DNA from 2 places in the Pseudomonas sp. BB438 genome. Region 1 is predicted to be linked to the other one. Evidence: predicted binding sites of a transcription regulator. Region 1 holds the regulator's gene; the other holds the start of a gene.
What was found. Region 1 encodes FliA, which starts transcription of late flagellar genes. Its sites were predicted from a motif close to CTAAAGTTTNNNNNNNNNNNGCCGNTAA; they were not measured.

Region 1 (5,331 bases):
GCCGGAGCTGCCCGTGATCACTCTGGAACCCAGGTTGGAACAGATATTGCTCAATAGTCTTCAGAAGGCCGGACAGGGCTCCGAAGACGGCATGTTGCTGGAACCCGGAATGGCCGAAAAGCTGCAACGCTCGATGGTTGAAGCGGCGCAGCGTCAGGAGATGCTCGGCAAGCCGGCGATTCTTCTGGTGGCAGGTCCCATCCGCGCGATGATGTCGCGATTCGCCCGGATGGCGGTTCCCACCATGAACGTGCTGGCTTACCAGGAAATCCCCGACAACAAACAAGTCACGATCGTTGCCACCGTTGGGCAGAATTGATTGAGGTCCCAGGCCATGCAGGTAAAACGCTTCTTCGCCGCTGATATGCGTCAGGCCATGAAACTGGTTCGTGACGAGCTGGGCCCGGACGCCGCGATCATCGGCAATCGCCGTGTCGCCGGTGGCGTTGAGCTGACCGCGGCGCTGGATTACCAGGCACCGGTGGCGGCGAGCAAGCCGAACCCGGCGCTGGAAGCCGAGCTGCGCAAGACCCAGGCGAAGATCGCCCAGGCCAAGGCAGACCTGTCGGCCCCGACCCGTGCCAGCGATGGCGTGCGCAAGGACCGTCAAATGTACGGCACCGAGACGCCGCGCCGCAGCGCTGCCGAAACCCTGGCTGAGGCCATGGCCGCACCGGTCGCCCCGACGCCGGCCGCTGCCGGCCAGCAGGCGCTGGAAGCCATGCGCTTCGAGCTCAATGGCCTGCGCGAACTGATCGAAGTGCAGCTGGGCTCCATCGCCTGGAACCAGCTGCAGAACCAGCGTCCGAAACAGGCTGGGCTGTGGCGCCGCCTGCAGCGCATGGGCCTGCCGGCCGACCTGTCGCGCAACCTGCTGGAGCGCGTGTCCTCCATCGCCGATCCGAAGCAGGCGTGGCGCATGCTGCTGGCGCACCTGGCACGCTCGATCAATACCCCGGAAGTCGATCTGCTGGAGCAGGGCGGCGTGATTGCCCTGGTCGGCCCCGCCGGCATGGGCAAGACCACTACCCTGGCCAAGCTGGCTGCTCGCTACGTACTGAAATACGGCGCGCAGAGCATTGCCCTGGTGTCCATGGACAGCTTTCGCATCGGCGCGCAGGAGCAGATCAAGACCCTGGGTCGCATCCTCAACGTACCGGTGACCCTGGTCGACCCGGGCAAGTCGCTGATCCAGGCCATGGCGCCGCTGGCACGCAAGCGCCTGGTGCTGATCGACACTGCGGGCCTGCCCGCCAACGATCCGGCGCTGCGCATGCAGCTCGAAGCGCTGTCGTCGCTGAGCCTGAACGTGAAGAACTACCTCGTGCTGGCCGCGACCAGCCAGAGCCAGGTCCTCAAGGCCGCCTGGCAGAACTATCGTTCCTGTGGCCTGGTCGGGTGCATTTTGACCAAACTGGACGAGGCGGGAAGCCTCGGCGAAGCTCTGGCTCTGGCTATCAGCCAGCATCTCCCGGTAGCCTATCTGGCTGATGGGCCGAAGATCCCGGATGACCTGCATGTGGCACGCGCGCACCAACTGGTCAGCCGTGCCGTGAGCCTGCAATCGCCGGAAGAGCCCTGCGAGGACGCCATGGCGGACATGTTCGCCGGCCTTTACCAACAGCCGGTGCGTCGCGCCAGTTGAAGATTGTGAGCCCCGGATGGGGCGTGGGGCGGCCAGTTGGGTCGCCCAAGCGATGCGGATGCTCTGTTAGACGATCCGCGAGCGCCGGAGGCGGTGGAGCACCGCAACCGGATTAGCCGAAACGCCAGAAGCGTGACGGTCGAACGACGAGACAAGGTATTGATATGGGTATGCATCCCGTTCAGGTAATCGCAGTCACCGGCGGCAAGGGTGGCGTGGGCAAGACCAACGTGTCGGTGAATCTGTCGCTGGCGCTGGCCGATCTGGGCCGTCGCGTCATGCTGCTGGACGCCGACCTGGGCCTGGCCAACGTCGACGTGCTGCTGGGGCTGTCGCCCAAGCGCACGCTGGCCGACGTCATCGAAGGCGAATGCGACCTGCGTGACGTGATCCTCCAGGGACCTGGCGGCATCCGCATCGTCCCGGCGGCGTCGGGCACCCAGAGCATGGTGCACCTCACGCCGATGCAGCACGCCGGCCTGATCCAGGCCTTCAGCGACATCAGCGACAACATCGACGTGCTGGTGGTGGACACCGCCGCCGGGATCGGCGACTCGGTGGTGAGCTTCGTCCGGGCGGCCCAGGAAGTGCTGCTGGTCGTTTGTGATGAACCAACCTCCATCACCGACGCCTACGCTTTGATCAAGCTGCTCAATCGCGACTACGGCATGACCCGATTCCGCGTGCTGGCGAACATGGCCCACAGCCCCCAGGAAGGCCGCAACCTGTTCGCCAAGCTGACCAAGGTCACCGACCGCTTCCTGGACGTGGCGCTGCAGTATGTCGGCGCCATCCCCTACGACGAGTCGGTGCGCAAGGCCGTGCAGAAGCAGCGTTCGGTGTATGAGGCGTTCCCGCGCAGCAAGGCGTCCCTGGCCTTCCGTGCGGTGGCGCAGAAGGTCGACAGCTGGCCGCTGCCGGCCAACCCACGAGGGCACCTGGAGTTCTTCGTCGAGCGCCTGGTGCAACATCCCACGGGTTCGGCCGTATGACCGCGGCCTCCGGAGCGCGTATGTACAGCAAGGCACAGGCGCACAACTCCCAGGAACTGCTGATCCAGAAGCACGCACCGCTGGTGAAGCGCATCGCCTACCACCTGCTGGGTCGTCTGCCCGCCAGTGTGCAGGTGGAGGACCTGATGCAGGCTGGCATGATCGGCCTGCTGGAGGCGGCGAAGAAATATGACCAGGGCAAGGGCGCGAGCTTCGAGACCTACGCCGGCATCCGCATCCGCGGCGCCATGCTCGACGAGGTACGCAAGGGCGACTGGGCGCCGCGTTCGGTCCACCGCAACACCCGCATGGTCAGCGACGCCATCCGTGCCGTCGAAGCGCGTACCGGACGCGACGCTAAAGATCAGGAGGTTGCTGCCGAACTCAATATGAGCCTCGAAGATTATTACGGCATCCTCAGCGACACCCAGGGCAGCCGTCTGTACAGCTTCGACGACATGTTGCAGGACGGCGACCAGGGCAGCGGCTTTGCCGAAGACGCGTCGCACCACGACAACGAGCCGTCCCACGGGCTGGAAGACGAGCGCTTCCAGGCAGCCCTGGCCGATGCCATCACCAAGCTGCCCGAGCGTGAGCGGCTGGTGCTGGCCCTTTACTACGACGAGGAACTCAACCTCAAGGAGATCGGCGAAGTGCTGGGCGTCAGCGAATCGCGGGTCAGCCAGTTGCACAGCCAGTGTGCCGCGCGCTTGCGCTCGCGTCTGGCGGAGTGGCGCGCTCGCTGAGCATCGGGTAGTTTCGCGCCTGCGTTTTCCTAGCGAAAAGGCTGAAGGGATTTTCCTTAGGCGCGTTAGAGGCTTACGAATTTTGGGGTGACGTTCTCTTGACGCGCCCCCAGCAAAGAGCGCGCGGCGCTCAATGAATTGACGGCACGCCCGCCAGGGCGCGTTTGGTATCGATGGAGGCAGGTTTGGACAAGAACATGAAAATTCTCATCGTGGACGACTTTTCCACGATGAGGCGCATCATCAAGAACCTCCTGCGGGACCTGGGGTTCACCAATACCGCAGAAGCCGACGACGGCACCACTGCGCTGCCGATGCTGCACAGCGGCAATTTCGACTTCCTCGTTACCGACTGGAACATGCCCGGCATGACCGGCATCGACCTGCTCCGTGCGGTCCGCGCCGACGAGCGCCTGAAGCACCTGCCGGTGCTGATGGTCACCGCCGAAGCCAAGCGCGACCAGATCATCGAAGCGGCCCAGGCCGGGGTCAACGGCTATGTGGTCAAGCCTTTCACCGCTCAGGTGCTGAAAGAAAAGATCGAGAAGATTTTCGAGCGGGTCGGCAGCTAAGGCTGGCCAAGAGGGCGTCATGGATTTCAACGAATCCGCGGGTGACTTCGAGTCGACCCTGAAAAAACACGCGCGCGAATTGGTCGAATGCCTCGAGCAGGGCGACGTACAGACCGCCGTGCAGCTGATCTCCGAGCTCAACCAGGCGCGTGATCGCGGGCTCTACCAGGAGGTAGGCAAGCTGACCCGCGAACTGCACAACGCCATCGTCAACTTCCAGATCGACCCCAGTTCCCCGCGCGCCCAGGAAGTCTCGCAGATCGCCGATGCGACCGACCGCCTGTCCTACGTGGTGACGATGACCGAGAAAGCGGCCAATCGCACCATGGACCTGGTGGAAGAGTGCACCCCGGTGGTCATGCACATCGAGACCCAGGCCAAGGAACTGCAGGAAGACTGGTCGCGCTTCATGCGTCGCGAACTGGGCCCCGAGGCCTTCCGCGACCTGGCCAAGCGTGTCGAGCAGTTCCTCTACATCAGCGCCCAGGATAGCCGCAAGCTGTCCGCGCACCTGAACGACATCTTGCTCGCGCAGGACTTCCAGGACCTCACCGGGCAGGTGATCAAGCGCGTCACCAAGCTGGTGACCGAGGTCGAGTCGAACCTGGTGAAATTGGTCTGGATGGCGGGTCAGGTCGATCGCTATGCCGGCATCGAGCATGACCACGAGAGCATGCGCGACGCGGTGGAAAAAGAAAGATCGTCCAAGGGTGAAGGTCCGCAGATTGCTGCCGATACAAGAAAGGACGTCGTATCCGGTCAGGACGATGTCGATGACCTGTTGTCCAGCCTTGGTTTTTAAGCGTCCGCTGACGCTGTAGAGGGAGCACCGAATGAGCTTCGACGCCGATGACGAAATCCTCCAGGACTTCCTGGTGGAGGCCGGCGAGATTCTCGAGCTACTGTCCGAGCAACTGGTCGAGCTGGAAAGCCGTCCGGATGACATGGACCTGCTCAACGCAATCTTCCGTGGGTTCCATACCGTCAAAGGTGGTGCCGGCTTCCTCCAGCTGAACGCGCTGGTCGAGTGCTGCCACATCGCCGAGAACGTGTTCGACATGCTGCGCAAGGGCGAACGCCGCGTGGATGCCGAGCTGATGGACGTGATGCTTCAGGCGTTGGATACCGTCAACGTCATGTTCCAGCAGGTCCGCGACGCGCAAGAGCCGACCCCGGCGACTCCCGAGTTGCTGGCTGCGCTGTCGCGCCTGGCTGACCCGAACGCCGCTCCGGCTGAAGCGCCGGTTGCCGCTCCGGCCGTTGCCGAGCCCGTCGTCGAGGAGGCTCCGGCTGCTGCTGCCTATGGCGACATCACCGACGCCGAGTTCGAGCAACTGATGGATGCTCTCGAGCCGGCTGCCGAGGCGCCCGCCGCG
Region 2 (5,331 bases), 1.6 Mb from region 1:
GGTGCTGCTCCTGCCCGCTGGCGCTGCGCACCTGTTGCGCAGCCAGGGGGCGCGCGTGGCGGCGCAGGCCCCGGACATCCGCGAAGAAGGCCTGTTGCCGGTGCATCGCCTCGGCGCGGGAGGCGGCGAGCTGGACATGCTCTGCGGCAGTTTTCATTACCGGCGCGGTTCGCTGCTGATGGGGGCCTTGCCGGCCTTCCTGAAAGTGTCCTGCCAGGCCAATGGCCTGGGCGATTCCGTGGCCGCGCTGGTCGGGTTGCTGCGCGCCGAAGCGGACGGCAACCAGGCTGGCGCGCGCTTCCTGGTGGACGCGCTGTCCTCGGCGTTGTTTACCCTAATCCTGCGCGTCTACCTGCACGAACACGCGCCCGCCAGCGGCACGCTGGCGTTGCTCGGCGACAAACGCCTGGGCCGCGCCTGGCAGGCAATGCTGGAGGATCCCGGCCATGAATGGACGATCGAGGCGCTGGCCGAGCGCGCGAACATGTCCCGCGCCACGTTCACCCGCCAGTTCACCCAGGTGGCCGGCGAGTCGCCCTGGGTGCTGCTGACCCGCGTCCGCATGGAGCTGGCGTACCGCCTGCTGAGCGACTCGCAGTTGAGCCTGATCGCCATCGCCAGCCAGGTCGGCTACCAGTCCCAGGCGTCCTTCACCAAGAAGTTCAAGGAAGTCTACGGCGAAGCCCCCGGTCGCCTGCGTCGTGCGGTGAACTAGACCAGCCGTCGCTGTCGGAAAACCCTCGTGGCGCGGATGGATACGTCCTGCCGCCCTCGCGACGATTCACGTCGCTGCCGTCGCAGAGCTGAAACAGGGCTTTGCTAGGGTCACTGCTGGACTAGTCCAGTGAAGGCCCGTGTCGGACCTTCCCCATACCCATAAGACCACTCGGGGGAATTCCATGAAGCCCATGCGCACCTTGCTCGCCGGCCTGATCCTGGCCGGCCTCGCCAGCACCTCGTTCGCCGCCACCGAACTGAAACACTGGCCCGCGCCGGCCGCCAAGCAGCTCGACGCCCTGATCGCCGCCAACGCCAACAAGGGCGCCTTCGCGGTCTTCGACATGGACAACACCAGCTACCGCTATGACCTCGAGGAGTCGCTGCTGCCCTTCCTCGAAATGAAAGGCGTGCTGACCCGCGAGAAGCTCGACCCCTCGCTGAAGCTCATCCCCTTCAAGGACGTCAACGGCCACAAGGAAAGCCTCAACAGCTACTACTACCGCCTCTGCGAAGTCGACGACCTGGTCTGCTACCCCTGGGTCGCCCAGGTGTTCTCCGGTTTCACCCTCAAGGAGCTCAAGGGCTACGTCGACGAGCTGATGGCCTACGGCAAGCCGGTGCCCAGCACCTACTACGAAGGCGACGTGGTCAAGACGATCGAGATCAACCCGCCCAAGGTCTTCACCGGTCAGCAGGAGCTGTACAACAAGCTGATGGAGAACGGCATCGAGGTCTACGTGATGACCGCTGCCCATGAAGAACTGGTGCGCATGGTCGCCAGCGATCCGAAGTACGGCTACAACGTGAAGCCGGAGAACGTCATCGGCGTCACCACCCTGCTCAAGGACCGCCAGAGCGGCGCCCTGACCACCGCACGCAAGCAGATCGCCGAAGGCAAGTACGATCCCAAGGCCAACCAGGACTTGGAAATCACCCCCTACCTGTGGACCCCGGCGACCTGGATGGCCGGCAAGCAGGCGGCGATCCTCACCTACATCGACCAGTGGAAGAAGCCCATCCTGGTTGGCGGCGACACCCCCAGCAGCGATGGCTACATGCTGTTCAACGGCACCGCCGAGAACGGCGTGCACCTGTGGATCAACCGCAAGGCCAAGTACATGGACCAGCTCAACGGCATGATCAAGAAGAATGCCGAGGCCCAGGCCAAGCTCGGCCAGCCAGTCACCGCCGACAAGAACTGGGTGATCGTCACCCCGGAGGAGATCCAGTAAGCCGCAGCGTCTGGTCTTCGTAGGTTGCGCTCCCTGTCATCCTGCGGACTGACTCCGGACTCACACTGTAGGAGCGGGCCATGCCCGCGATCGCGCGCAGGGCGCGCTCCTACAGGTGAGCGCCGTTGCCCGGACCGGAGCCCCCGCCCCACGCTAATTCCGGGTGAATGACTCAAGTATTCTCGCGTCCCGCCGATAGCCTGTGCAGACCGGCGAACCACGTCGGCACTCCCCTCGAACCGAAGCAGGCCGCTCCTCGAACAACGGGCGACGGCCAGCCGTTGCGTGCAGAACCCGAACATGAACCAACCCCGATCCCGCATCGCCCTGCAGTTGGCGATGGCCCTGGCCGTGCTCCTGATCCTGTTGATCAGCGGCAGCACGCTGTTTGCCTTGCGCTCGCTGGACAGCGCTACCCTGACCACCCGCGAAGAACACCTCGCCAGCGAGGCGCGCCTGCTGGCGGACCAGCTGGAAACCTTCCACGGCACGCTGCGCGAGAGCACCCAGCGCCTCGCCGGCCTGTTCGAGCAGCGCTTCGCTGCCGGGCTGAAAGCACGCGCGGACGAGCGCGTGCCGGTTGCCGCATTGCAAGCCCCGGCGCTGTACCTGGGCGACACCCGCCTGAACGGCGACTTCACCCTGGTCGATGAATTCCGCCAGCTCACCGCCGGCGTCGCCACCGTGTTCGTACGCGATGGCGAGGACTTCGTGCGCATCACCACTTCGCTGATGAAGCAGGACGGCAGCCGCGCCATGGGCACGGTGCTCGACCACAACAGCCCGGCCTATCCGCTGCTGATGCGCGGCGAAAGTTACGTCGGCCGCGCGCTGCTGTTCGACCGCTACTACATGACCCAGTACACCCCGGTGCGCGACGGCAGCGGGCGGGTGATCGCCGTGCTGTTCGTCGGCTTCGACTACACCGACGCGCAGAAGCGCCAGTTCGACAACCTCGGCCGCTTCCGCCTCGGCCAGGGCGGCTCTCTGGCGCTGCTGGACGAACAGCACCACTGGCTGGTACCGCCGGCTGGTGCGCGTAACCCCGAGCGTGCTGCCGACAGCCTTGCCACCCTGCTGGACAACCCCGGCCGCGGCCGCTTCTGGAGCGACGGGCAGGACGACTTCTACAGCGTGGCGCAGCCCTTCGTCGGCGGTCCCTGGACTGTCGTCGCAAGCATGCCGAAGGACGAGATCCGCGCGGTGACCTGGCGCGTTGGCGGTCAACTGGCCATGGGCAGCCTGATCGCCATGCTGCTGGCGGTGATCGCCACCACCTGGTTGCTGCGTCGCCGCCTGCGTCCGCTGGGCGACCTGGTGCGCCAGGCCCATGCGCTGGGCGCGGGTGATCTGGGTGCTCGCCTATCGGTTTCCAGCCGTGACGAGATCGGCGATCTGGCGCGCAGCTTCAACCAGATGGGCGAGGCACTCTCCAGCATGGTCGCGCGGGTGCGCGGCGCGGCAGAGGAAGTGGGGCATTGCTCGCGTTCGCTGTCGGGGCTTTCCAGCGGCGCCTACGCCGGCATGGAGCAGCAGTCCGGCGAGATCAACAGCATGGCCGGCGCGGTGGAAGAGTTCAGCGCCACCTCGATGGACATTGCCGACAACATGCGCAGCACCGAGCACATGGCCAGCGAGAACACCAAGCAGACGCGCATCGGCCTGCACTCCATGGACGATGCCTCCGCCTCGCTGGCGCAGATCGCCGAGGCGCTGCAACAGACCGTGGAGCGGGTGAACCGCCTCGGCGCGCGCTCCCAGGAGATCGGAAGCATCGTCGGGGTGATCACTTCGATTGCCGAGCAGACCAACCTGCTGGCGCTCAACGCCGCCATCGAGGCTGCCCGTGCCGGCGAGCAGGGGCGTGGTTTCGCGGTCGTCGCAGACGAGGTGCGCAGTCTGGCGGCGCGTACCCAGGCCGCGACTACGGAAATCTCGCAGATGATCGGCGCCATTCAGCAGGACACCGGTAGCGCCATCGAGACCATCGAGCAGGGCAGCCAGCTGATGCAGCACGGGTTGACGCTGAACGAGAAGGTCGCGGCCGCCCTGGCGGAAATCTCCCAGCAGAGCAGCGCGGCGGGCGAGCAGTTCGCCGCCATCACCACCGCGACCCAGGAACAGAGCCGCACGGCGACCCTGCTCAGCAGCAACCTGCAGGGCATCGCCCAGGCCAACAGCGAACAGCGTCAGGTGGTGGCCGATCTGGCGCAGACCGTGCGTGAGCTGGACAGCCTGGCGGCCGGCCTGCGCGACGAAGTCGGGCGCTTCCGCTGAGGCGACCGGTGGGTCAGTCCTTGAGCTGGCCCAGCCCGTACTCCAGGCTGGCGGCCGACAGCTCGCCCATCTGGCTGTGCTTCAGGCGGCCGTGGGCGTCGTAGAACAGTGTGGTGGGCATGCCGTAGGAACCGGTGGCCTGGCCGAGGCGGTTGCCGCTGTCGAGCAGCACTGCCGTGTCGCTCAGGCCCTGGTCGCGCAGGAAGCGCTGCACGGCTTCGGCATTCTCGCCCTGGTTGACCAGCAGGAAGCGTACGTCGCTGCGTTGCTTCTGCGCGGCCTCCAGCACCGGCATTTCACGCCGGCACGGCGGGCACCAGGTAGCCCAGAGGTTGACCACCATGGGTCGGCCATCCAGTGCGCGCAGGTCCACGGCACTGCCGCGCAGGTCCATCACCGTGAGTTCGGGAATCTGCTGGCTGCGGTCCAGCGCCGAGGTCACGGCCTTGCCGCCACCCCACAGGCACACGCCAACCACTGCGGCGACCGCCAGCGGGCGGCGCAGCTCCGTTCTGCGCCAGGCCAGCACTGCGCCGATCAGTGCGGCGGCGATCACGCCCGGTAACCCAAGAAAGCCGCCGTCGCGGATATCCACGATGCTCAGCGGTGTCGCTGCGTACTGCTCGACGTAGCGCGCAACGAAGGCCAGTCGCGCCACCAGCAGACCGCCGAGGAGCATGGCGAACAGCGCGCCTTCGGGATTGGCGCCGCGTTTTCGCCCGGCCAGCCAGCCGGCCAGCAGGGCGCCGAAGAAGCCGAGGTAAAGCAGCACGTGGGGGAGGGGAATGGCCAGCGAGCCAAGGGTGAGACTGGTCAAGACGGGTGCCTGGCAAAAGGAAACCAAGGTACAGCAGGGCGCTGCCGCGCGGCAGCGCCGGGCTGTGGATAAATGTTTCGCGTCAGGCCGGCAGCGGCTCGGCCTGCTGCTCGCGCAACTCGGCGGTCAGCCGCCGGGCGCAGGCACCGACCTTGCGCACGGCGTCTTCGATCACCGGCAGCTCGCGGTTGGAGTAGTTCATGCGGATGCAATTGCGGTACTTGCCCGAGGCCGAAAAGATGTTGCCCGCCGCCACCTGCACGTTGTCGCGCCGCAGCTCCTGGT

Region 2: the regulator FliA is predicted to act here: its motif matches at 2,124-2,151, upstream of AC1ZV1_RS28900 (methyl-accepting chemotaxis protein).

Annotation. Positions count from the first base shown of each region.
Region 1 is NZ_CM170001.1:4,665,543-4,670,873, reverse strand. It holds gene flhA (flagellar biosynthesis protein FlhA) at 1-319, shown strand, start outside; gene flhF (flagellar biosynthesis GTPase FlhF) at 335-1,645, shown strand; gene fleN (flagellar synthesis regulator FleN) at 1,810-2,637, shown strand; gene fliA (RNA polymerase sigma factor FliA) at 2,634-3,383, shown strand; gene AC1ZV1_RS21365 (chemotaxis response regulator CheY) at 3,581-3,955, shown strand; gene AC1ZV1_RS21360 (protein phosphatase CheZ) at 3,975-4,757, shown strand; gene AC1ZV1_RS21355 (chemotaxis protein CheA) at 4,789-5,331, shown strand, end outside.
Region 2 is NZ_CM170001.1:6,282,639-6,287,969, reverse strand. It holds gene AC1ZV1_RS28910 (cupin domain-containing protein) at 1-715, shown strand, start outside; gene AC1ZV1_RS28905 (haloacid dehalogenase-like hydrolase) at 900-1,952, shown strand; gene AC1ZV1_RS28900 (methyl-accepting chemotaxis protein) at 2,253-4,229, shown strand; gene AC1ZV1_RS28895 (redoxin family protein) at 4,243-5,046, opposite strand; gene AC1ZV1_RS28890 (aminotransferase-like domain-containing protein) at 5,129-5,331, opposite strand, start outside.